One region of the Leclercia sp. G3L genome, then DNA from elsewhere that is predicted to be linked to it. Evidence: riboswitches for the same ligand, from Rfam matches in the RefSeq annotation. Region 1 holds a riboswitch; each other region holds the start of a gene.
The links. Region 1 has a riboswitch for thiamine pyrophosphate ahead of thiB (thiamine ABC transporter substrate binding subunit). Riboswitches for the same ligand answer to the same signal wherever they lie in the genome.

Region 1 (3,205 bases):
AGCTTCCGCCAGGGCAGGCATATCCTGCGGGTGCTCTATTATCGTCCGATGAAAAACCTGTTGCCGGGCAGCGCATTACGGCGCTCCGAAACCCACATGGCGCGGCAGATTTTTAGCGGACTGACGCGCATAAATGAGGAAAACGGGGAACTGGAAGCCGACATTGCCCACCACTGGCAGCAACTTTCCCCGTTGCACTGGCGTTTTTTCCTGCGGCCCGGCATCCACTTCCACCACGGACGCGAGCTGGAGATGGCCGACGTCATCGCCTCGCTGCAGCGCGCCCGTGAGCTGCCGCTCTATTCACATATCACCCGGATCCAGTCGCCCACCGCCTGGACCCTGGATATTCAGCTTTCGCAGCCCGACCGCTGGCTGCCGTGGCTGCTGGGATATGTCCCCTCGATGATCCTGCCGCGCGAATGGGAAACGATGCATAGCTTTGCCAGCCTGCCGGTGGGCACAGGGCCTTACGCCGTCTCGCGCAACAACAATAACCAGCTCAAGATCCGCGCCTTCGATGACTACTTTGGCTACCGGGCGCTGATTGATGAGGTGAACGTCTGGGTCCTCCCGGATATCAACGAAGAGCTTAGCGTCGGCCTGACGCTGGAAGGGCCCACCGAGGGGGAAAAGGCGGTGGAAAGTCGGCTTGAAGAGGGCTGTTACTATCTGCTGTTCGACGCCCGCTCCCACCGCGGGGCTAGCGCCGAAGTGCGTCAGTGGGTAAGCCGGATCCTCTCTCCGGCGAACCTGATCTATCAGGCTGAGGAGGTCTATCAGTCCTACTGGTTCCCGGCGTATGGCCTGCTGCCGCGCTGGCACCACGCCCGCCCGGGACGCGGCGATAAACCGGCCGGACTGGAGAGCCTCACCCTGACCTTCTACCGCGAGCATATCGAACACCGGGTGATCGCCCGAATGATGAGCGAACTGCTGGCCGCCGAGCAGGTGACGCTCAACATTCGGGAGGTCAGCTACGAGGAGTGGTATCGTGGTGAGACGGTGAGCGACATCTGGCTCAACAGCGTCAATTTCACCCTGCCCCTCGACTTCTCGCTGTTTTCACATCTGTATGAAGTCCCGCTCCTGCAGCACTGCATTGGGCGCGACTGGCAGCAGGATGCCGCCGAGTGGCGTGCGGGCGAGATGAACCTTGCTGTCTGGTGCCAGCAGCTGTTGTCCCAGCAGGCGATTGTCCCGCTGATCCACCACTGGCTGATGATCCAGGGGCAGCGCAGCATGCGTGGTTTGCGCATGAACACCCTCGGCTGGTTTGACTTTAAATCCGCGTGGTTTGCGCCGCCGGAACCATAATACTTTCGTAATATTCACCAAATCATTACAATACCGCCGTTCTCAACGGGGTGCTGCGCGCAAGCGTGTGCTGAGAAAATACCCGTCGAACCTGATCCGGATAACGCCGGCGAAGGGATTTGAGGCTGTCGCTCAAAATCCTTTGCCACTCTCAAATACAGAGGTGCAAAGTGTTCAAAACTGTTCTTCCCCTGCTGGCGCTGATCGCGCTGCCTGCCGTTGCCAGCCCTGTCCTGACGGTCTACACCTATGACTCTTTCGCCGCCGACTGGGGCCCTGGCCCGGCGGTCAAAAAAGCCTTTGAAGCCGACTGTAACTGCGAGCTGAAATTCGTGGCGCTGGAGGATGGCGTCTCGCTGCTCAATCGCCTGCGTATGGAAGGTAAGAACAGCAAAGCCGACGTGGTGCTGGGTCTGGATAACAACCTGCTGGAAGCGGCAACGCAAACCGGGCTGTTCGCTAAAAGCGGCGTGGCGACCGATGCGGTTAACCTCCCTGGCGGCTGGAAGAATGACACCTTTGTGCCGTTCGATTACGGCTACTTCGCCTTCGTGTATGACAAAAACAAGCTGAAAAACCCGCCGAAGAGCCTGAAAGAGCTGGTTGAGAGCGATCAAAAGTGGCGCGTGATCTACGAAGATCCGCGCACCAGCACCCCGGGGCTGGGTCTGCTGCTGTGGATGCAAAAAGTGTACGGGGATAAAACCCCGGAAGCCTGGCAGAAGCTGGCGGCCAAAACCGTCACCGTCACCAAAGGCTGGAGCGAGGCTTACGGCCTGTTCCTGAAAGGGGAAAGCGACCTGGTGCTGAGCTACACCACCTCTCCGGCGTATCACATTATTTCGGAGAAAAAAGAGAACTACGCCGCGGCTGATTTTGCCGAAGGCCACTACCTGCAGGTCGAAGTCGCCGCCCGGACCTATGCCAGCAAACAGCCGGAACTGGCGGAGAAGTTCCTGAAATTTATGGTCTCGCCGTCGTTCCAGAATACGATCCCCACCGGCAACTGGATGTACCCGGTCACGAACGTGGCTTTACCGGCCGGTTTCGATGCTCTGGTGAAACCGCAAACCGCACTGGAATACTCCCCGCAGGAAGTAGCCGGGAAACGTGCCGCCTGGGTCAGTGAATGGCAACGCGCCGTCAGCCGCTGATCGCCGGCTGGTTACTCCCGGGGCTGATCGCCGCCATCTTAATGGTGGCCGTCGCCCTGGGGGCATTTCTGGCGCTGTGGTTTAACGCGCCAGCCACCGACGTTACGGCGCTGCTACACGACAGCTATCTGTGGCACGTCATCCGCTTCTCGTTCTGGCAGGCGTTTCTTTCCGCCCTGCTCTCCGTCGTGCCCGCCATATTTCTTGCCCGCGCCCTCTACCGGCGTCGTTTCCCCGGACGGCAGGCGCTGCTGCGCCTGTGCGCCATGACCCTGATCCTGCCGGTGCTGGTGGCGATATTTGGCATCCTCAGCGTCTACGGACGTCAGGGCTGGCTTGCCGCGATCTGCCAGGCCCTCGGGCTGGAGTGGACCTTCTCGCCATATGGCCTGCAGGGCATCCTGCTGGCACACGTCTTTTTCAACATGCCGATGGCGACGCGGCTGCTGCTGCAGGCGCTGGAGAACATCCCCGGCGAGCAGCGCCAGCTTGCCGCCCAGCTCGGGATGCGCGGCTGGTCCTTTTTCCGCTTCGTTGAGTGGCCATGGCTGCGCCGCCAAATTCCGCCCGTTGCCGCGCTGATCTTTATGCTCTGCTTTGCCAGCTTCGCCACCGTGCTCTCGCTGGGCGGCGGGCCGCAGGCCACCACCATTGAGCTCGCCATCTATCAGGCCCTCAGCTACGACTACGATCCGGGCCGCGCGGCGCTGCTGGCGATGGTGCAGATGTTCTGC
Region 2 (3,205 bases), 530 kb from region 1:
CAGGTTGTCGATGTCCGCTTTGCTCTTAATCGGCGAGCTAAAGCGCGGGCCCTCGCCGGTTTCAAAGTACAGGCCAAGCCCCATCGCGTCGGGGATAGTCAGGATATCGGAGAAGAGGATCGCCGCGTCCAGCGGATAGCGGCGCAGCGGCTGAAGGGTCACTTCACAGGCCAGCTCCGCGTTTTTGCACAGCGACATAAAATCGCCCGCCTGCGCGCGCGTGGCTTTGTATTCCGGCAAATAGCGGCCCGCCTGGCGCATCATCCATACCGGGGTGATATCAACGGGTTGGCGCAGCAGCGCACGCAGATAACGATCGTTCTTCAGTTCGGTCATTTTTGCAGTTCCTTAAGCGTCTTATCTCCAGTGTAACATGTCTCACACATCGTCAGCCCGACACATTGCCACGGTATCTTCTATCAGGCGGCGCGCCACGGTGCCCGGCGGTGGCAGCAGGGGTAAATCGTCGTAGCGATACCAGTCGGCGGACAGCAGCTCTTTCGGATCGACGACGATCTCGCCGCTGTCGTACTCGGCCATAAAGGCGGTCATCAGCGACTGTGGGAACGGCCACGGCTGGGAGGTGACATAACGTAAATTTTTCACCTTAATCCCGCTCTCCTCCATCACTTCTCGCGCCACGGCCTGCTCCAGGGTTTCGCCCACTTCGACAAATCCGGCGAGCACGGTATGCACCCCGTTGCGATGACGGGTGTGTTGCGCCAGTAAGATGGAGTCATCCCGACGGATAGCGACAATGATGCACGGCGCGATTTGCGGGTAATAGCGTTCCCGGCAGTGGCTGCAGAGCATCGCCCACTCGGTTTTGCTCGGGTGCATGGTGTGGCCACAGTAGCCGCAGAACTTATGCGAGCGATAAAACTCGGCAAGCTGCACAGCACGACCCGCCAGTTGGAACAAGCCGACATCAAGATCGAGCACCTGGCGCACCGATCCCATATCGTGACGACGATTTTGTTGGATCAACCACACAGAATCGCCCTTCCACTCACCTATATTTAGTGCGTGTTGCCCCGCAAGATCGAAATTTCCGGCCTCGCCATATGGTAATTCACCACCGGGCAACCATAATTTTTGTTCATGGCTGACTAACCACCAGCCGCGATCCGATTTTTCAATTATACGATCCATATCTATTGCACTACCTTTGCTTCACAGGCATGTTGGTAACAATACTATTACATTTTGGGTGGGCAGCTTTTAATCTTAACCTTGCGGAGTCAAACATGCTAAACCAGCTAGAAAACCTGACAGAGCGCGTTGGCGGAAGTAACAAACTGGTCGATCGCTGGCTGCACGTGCGGAAACATCTGCTTGTTGCCTACTACAATCTCGTTGGCATTAAGCCTGGCAAAGAGTCCTATATGCGCCTGAATGAAAAAGCGCTGGACGATTTCTGTCAGAGCCTGGTCGACTACCTTTCCAACGGTCATTTCAATATTTATGAACGTTTTATCCGTGAAATGGAAGGCAACAGCCCGTATTTAGCGGCAACCAAACTCTATCCCCTGCTGGAGGCCAATACCCAGCAAATCATGGATTACTATGACTCCACGCTGGAAAACGCCATCGATCAGGATAACTACCTGGAATTTCAGCAGGCGCTTTCCGATATCGGCGAGGCGCTGGAGCAACGCTTTACGCTGGAAGATAACCTGATCGCCCTTGCGCTGGATCACAATCTGAAAGCGAGCAACGAAGATAACGTCGCCCGACCGGCTTGAGTTATTCCTCGTTAACGCGTAGTTTACATTCACTGCTCCCGCTGTAGGGGAGCCTATTCTTGTCGGAGTGCCCAGTGCGAAAGCCGGGCTGAGACCGTTAATTCGGGATCCGCGGAACCTGATCAGGTTAAGACCTGCGAAGGGAACAAGAGTCAATTTATTGTATCGCCCCCGGGCGATCCTCTCTTGCTTCATCCGTCGTCTGACAAGCCACTTCCTGAACTTACTGGAACGAGCTATGTCTGCCACAAAAATGACCCGCCGCGAACAGCGCGCACACGCCCAACACTTTATCGACACCCTGGAAGGCACTGCTTTCCCCAACTCAAAACGCATTTACCTGACGGGTTCGCAGGAGGATATCCGCGTGCCAATGCGCGAGATCCAGCTCAGCCCGACGTTAATCGGCGGCAGCAAAGAGAACCCGCAGTTTGAAGAGAACGAAGCGGTGCCGGTGTACGACACCTCCGGCCCGTACGGCGATCCGGCTGTGGCGATTAACGTCCAGCAGGGTCTGGCGAAGCTGCGCCAGCCGTGGATTGAAGCCCGTAACGACAGCGAAACCCTGAATGCGCAAAGCTCAGCCTATACCCGGGAGCGTCTGGCCGATGACGGGCTGGACGAGCTGCGCTTTACCGGACTGCTCACGCCGAAGCGTGCCAGAGCGGGTAAATGCGTGACCCAGCTGCATTACGCCCGCCAGGGGATAGTGACGCCAGAGATGGAGTTTATCGCCATCCGCGAAAACATGGGCCGCGAGCGCATCCGTGGCGAAGTGCTGCGCCACCAGCATCCGGGAGAAGGCTTTGGCGCCCGCCTGCCGGAGAACATCACTCCGGAATTTGTACGTGACGAAGTCGCTGCTGGCCGCGCCATTATTCCGGCCAATATTAATCACCCGGAATCAGAGCCGATGATCATCGGACGTAACTTCCTGGTGAAAGTGAATGCCAACATCGGTAACTCGGCGGTCACCTCCTCCATCGAAGAAGAGGTGGAAAAACTGGTCTGGTCCACCCGCTGGGGCGCGGACACGGTGATGGACCTCTCTACCGGGCGCTATATTCACGAAACCCGCGAGTGGATCCTGCGTAACAGTCCGGTGCCGATTGGCACGGTACCCATCTACCAGGCGCTGGAGAAGGTGAACGGCATTGCGGAAGATCTCACCTGGGAAGCGTTCCGCGATACGCTGCTGGAGCAGGCCGAGCAGGGCGTGGACTACTTCACCATCCACGCGGGCGTGCTGCTGCGCTACGTGCCGATGACCGCCAAACGCCTGACCGGCATCGTCTCCCGCGGCGGTTCTATTATGGCGAAATGGTGCCTGTCCCATCATCAGGAGAACTTCCTGTATGAACACTTCCGCGAGATCTGCGAAATCTGCGCCGCGTACGACGTATCGCTGTCGCTGGGCGATGGCCTGCGTCCGGGTTCCATTCGCGATGCCAACGACGAAG
Region 3 (3,205 bases), 2.4 Mb from region 1:
GGGTTGGCGGCAAAGGAGGCACCCGCCGAGTGCTCCACACCCTGGTCCACCGGCAGGATCGACAGATAGCCGGTCCCGCCCAGACGCCCGGTGTTATACAGCGTCTGCATATTTCGCAGCACCGCCGGCGGACGGTTGTTGTCCACCATCACGCGGTCAACGTAGTCGTGGCCAGGCAGGTAGAGATGGTCGGCTGGAATGGTCATACAACGATGCTGTAACAGGCTGTCGGCGTCTTTGCCAAGCAATTGCGTAATATCAGTCATGGTTTTCCTCCCGTCAGTGCCGACAAAGCGTCGGCGTGTTTTATCCAGGCTCACAGGATTGTAAGCCCCCTAAGCCTGGTCTGCGGGTCGTCAAATTGCCAGCCGTCTACCACCATGCATGAAAATGATGTACCGGGCCAATGCCCTGCCCCACTTCCAGCGTGTCCGCCTGCGCCAGTGCGCAGGAGAGCCAGGCTTTGGCCTCGCGGACGGTATCCGCCCAGCTATCGTGCCGCGGACGCAGCGCGGCCAGCGCGGCCGACAGGGTGCAGCCAGTGCCGTGGGTGTTTTTGGTATTCACCCGAGGAGCAGTAAAGCGCGTGGCCCCGTCGCGGGTAAACAGCCAGTCGGGGCTCTCGGGATCGTCCAGATGTCCGCCCTTCATCAGCACCGCCTCGCACCCCATCGCCAGCAATGCATAACCCTGCGCTTTCATCTCCTGTTCGTTACGGGCATGGGGGGCATCCAGCAACGCCGCCGCTTCGGGCAGGTTGGGGGTGATGAGCGCCACCTGCGGCAGCAGCTTTTTACGCAGCGTGTCGACAGCGGCGTGTGACAGCAGCGGGTCGCCGCTTTTCGCCAGCATTACCGTATCCAGCACCACGTTTTTCACCTGATGACGCAGGAGCTGCTCCGCCACCGCCTCGACGATATCGGTTTCGGCCAGCATGCCGATCTTGGTGGTGTCGATGCGTACATCGCTGAACACCGACTCCAGCTGCGCCGCCACGAAATCAGGTTCGATGCGGTAGACCGACTGCACCCCGCGGGTGTTCTGCGCCACCAGGGCGGTGATCACCGAGCAACCGTACGCACCGAGCGCGGAGAAGGTCTTCAGGTCGGCCTGGATCCCGGCCCCGCCGCTGGGGTCGGTGCCTGCGATGGTAAGCGCGTTAATCCGTTTCATCGTTGCGCCCCCAGTTCCCACAGTGCATCCAGAAACGCCGGGGCAAAACTGCCCGGGCCGCGACTAAGCGCCGCCGCCAGCGTGCCGGCCCGCTTCATCCAGCCGCAGGCCTCGGCGATGTTATCCAGCCGGTCCCCGGGCAGCGAGCAGCTGGCCGCCACTACCGCCGACAGGGCGCAGCCGGTGCCCACTACCCGGGCCATCAGCGGATCGCCGCCGGTAATTGTCTGGGTACGCAGTCCGTCAGTGACGTAATCCACCTCCCCGGTCACCACCACAATGGCATTGGTCTGCCGCGCCAGCGCCTGTGCCGCAGGCAGCGCGCTGGCCGCCGTGTCGGTGGTGTCCACCCCGCGCCCGCCTGCGCTCATCCCGGCGAGGGCGAGGATTTCAGAGGCGTTGCCGCGAATGGCCGCCGGTTTCAGGGCGAGGATGTGCTGGCAAAAACGGGTCCGGTACGCCAGGGCGCCCACGGCCACCGGATCGAGGGTCCAGGGTTTACCCGCCGCCACCGCGCTTTCAATCGCCCGGCGCATCGCCTGAGCGCGCGAGGAGGTCAGGGTCCCGACGTTAATCAGCAGCGCATCGGCAATAGCGGAGAACTGTTCGGCCTCTTCGGCTTCAATCACCATCGCCGGAGAGGCCCCGAGGGCCAGCAGTACGTTAGCGGTAAAGGTCTGCACCACGTCGTTGGTCATGCAGTGGGTCAGCGGGGAACGGGTTCGGAAGTGGTGTAAGGCGTGTAAATTGAGCAGGTCAGGCTGCATGGTATCGCTCCTGCCTTGCGCGAAGAAGCGATTGCCCGGAGGGCATCTGACTTCCCTACGCTGGCATTATCCAGATCAGGTGGTACGGGTATTTCTCAGCCTTCACAAGGAAGGGCACCCCGAGTCATGTTGATTACATTTCTTTATCAATTAGTAGGTTACGCCAAGTCTCGTGCTGATACAAGATTGAACTTATGAATATTACATTTTACGCTGTACCTCACCTTGTACCCCATTTTGTACCCCACAGAAAAACAAAAGAACTTAATACCTTTTAAGTCTACTTCTAACCTACTTAATCTATTAAAATCTCCATATTCAATGTCAATCCAGATTCATATAAACCACCTCAAGCAAAATGTGCGAGAAGGATTGACCGCAACTATCAATAAATGGAGTATTAAATCATATTTAAAAAATGATGAAGCAGATACCGGGTGATGCTGCCAACTTACTGATTTAGTGTATGATGGTGTTTTTGAGGTGCTCCAGTGGCTTCTGTTTCTATCAGCTGTCCCTCCTGTTCAGCTACTGACGGGGTGGTGCGTAACGGCAAAAGCACTGCCGGACATCAGCGCTATCTCTGCTCTCACTGCCGTAAAACATGGCAACTGCAGTTCACTTACACCGCTTCTCAACCCGGTACGCACCAGAAAATCATTGATATGGCCATGAATGGCGTTGGATGCCGGGCAACCGCCCGCATTATGGGCGTTGGCCTCAACACGATTTTACGTCACTTAAAAAACTCAGGCCGCAGTCGGTAACCTCGCGCATACAGCCGGGCAGTGACGTCATCGTCTGCGCGGAAATGGACGAACAGTGGGGATACGTCGGGGCTAAATCGCGCCAGCGCTGGCTGTTTTACGCGTATGACAGGCTCCGGAAGACGGTTGTTGCGCACGTATTCGGTGAACGCACTATGGCGACGCTGGGGCGTCTTATGAGCCTGCTGTCACCCTTTGACGTGGTGATATGGATGACGGATGGCTGGCCGCTGTATGAATCCCGCCTGAAGGGAAAGCTGCACGTAATCAGCAAGCGATATACGCAGCGAATTGAGCGGCATAACCTGAATCTGAGGCAGCACCTGGCACGGCTGGGACGGAAGTCGCTGTCGTTCTCAAAATCGGTGGAGCTGCATGACAAAGTCATCGGGCATTATCTGAACATAAAACACTATCAATAAGTTGGAGTCATTACCAGATACCGGTTCTTTTCATTTAAGTATTATCATGTAATTACTTCATATAAAAAACAACTCT

Region 2: another riboswitch for thiamine pyrophosphate. It lies ahead of thiC (phosphomethylpyrimidine synthase ThiC); the one in region 1 lies ahead of thiB (thiamine ABC transporter substrate binding subunit).
Region 3: another riboswitch for thiamine pyrophosphate. It lies ahead of thiM (hydroxyethylthiazole kinase); the one in region 1 lies ahead of thiB (thiamine ABC transporter substrate binding subunit).

Annotation. Positions count from the first base shown of each region.
Region 1 covers NZ_CP088265.1:404,716-407,920, forward strand. Annotated here, with positions in the region: gene sgrR (HTH-type transcriptional regulator SgrR) at 1-1,317, shown strand, start outside; TPP riboswitch at 1,354-1,453, shown strand; gene thiB (thiamine ABC transporter substrate binding subunit) at 1,488-2,471, shown strand; gene thiP (thiamine/thiamine pyrophosphate ABC transporter permease ThiP) at 2,447-3,205, shown strand, end outside.
Region 2 covers NZ_CP088265.1:930,162-933,366, forward strand. Annotated here, with positions in the region: gene hemE (uroporphyrinogen decarboxylase) at 1-336, opposite strand, end outside; gene nudC (NAD(+) diphosphatase) at 379-1,152, opposite strand; gene rsd (sigma D regulator) at 1,248-1,745, shown strand; TPP riboswitch at 1,799-1,907, shown strand; gene thiC (phosphomethylpyrimidine synthase ThiC) at 1,984-3,205, shown strand, end outside.
Region 3 covers NZ_CP088265.1:2,788,692-2,791,896, reverse strand. Annotated here, with positions in the region: gene fbaB (class I fructose-bisphosphate aldolase) at 1-266, opposite strand, end outside; gene thiD (bifunctional hydroxymethylpyrimidine kinase/phosphomethylpyrimidine kinase) at 373-1,173, opposite strand; gene thiM (hydroxyethylthiazole kinase) at 1,170-1,940, opposite strand; TPP riboswitch at 1,976-2,072, opposite strand; one part of gene LRS40_RS14655 (IS1-like element IS1A family transposase) at 2,432-2,681, shown strand; one part of gene LRS40_RS14655 (IS1-like element IS1A family transposase) at 2,681-3,129, shown strand.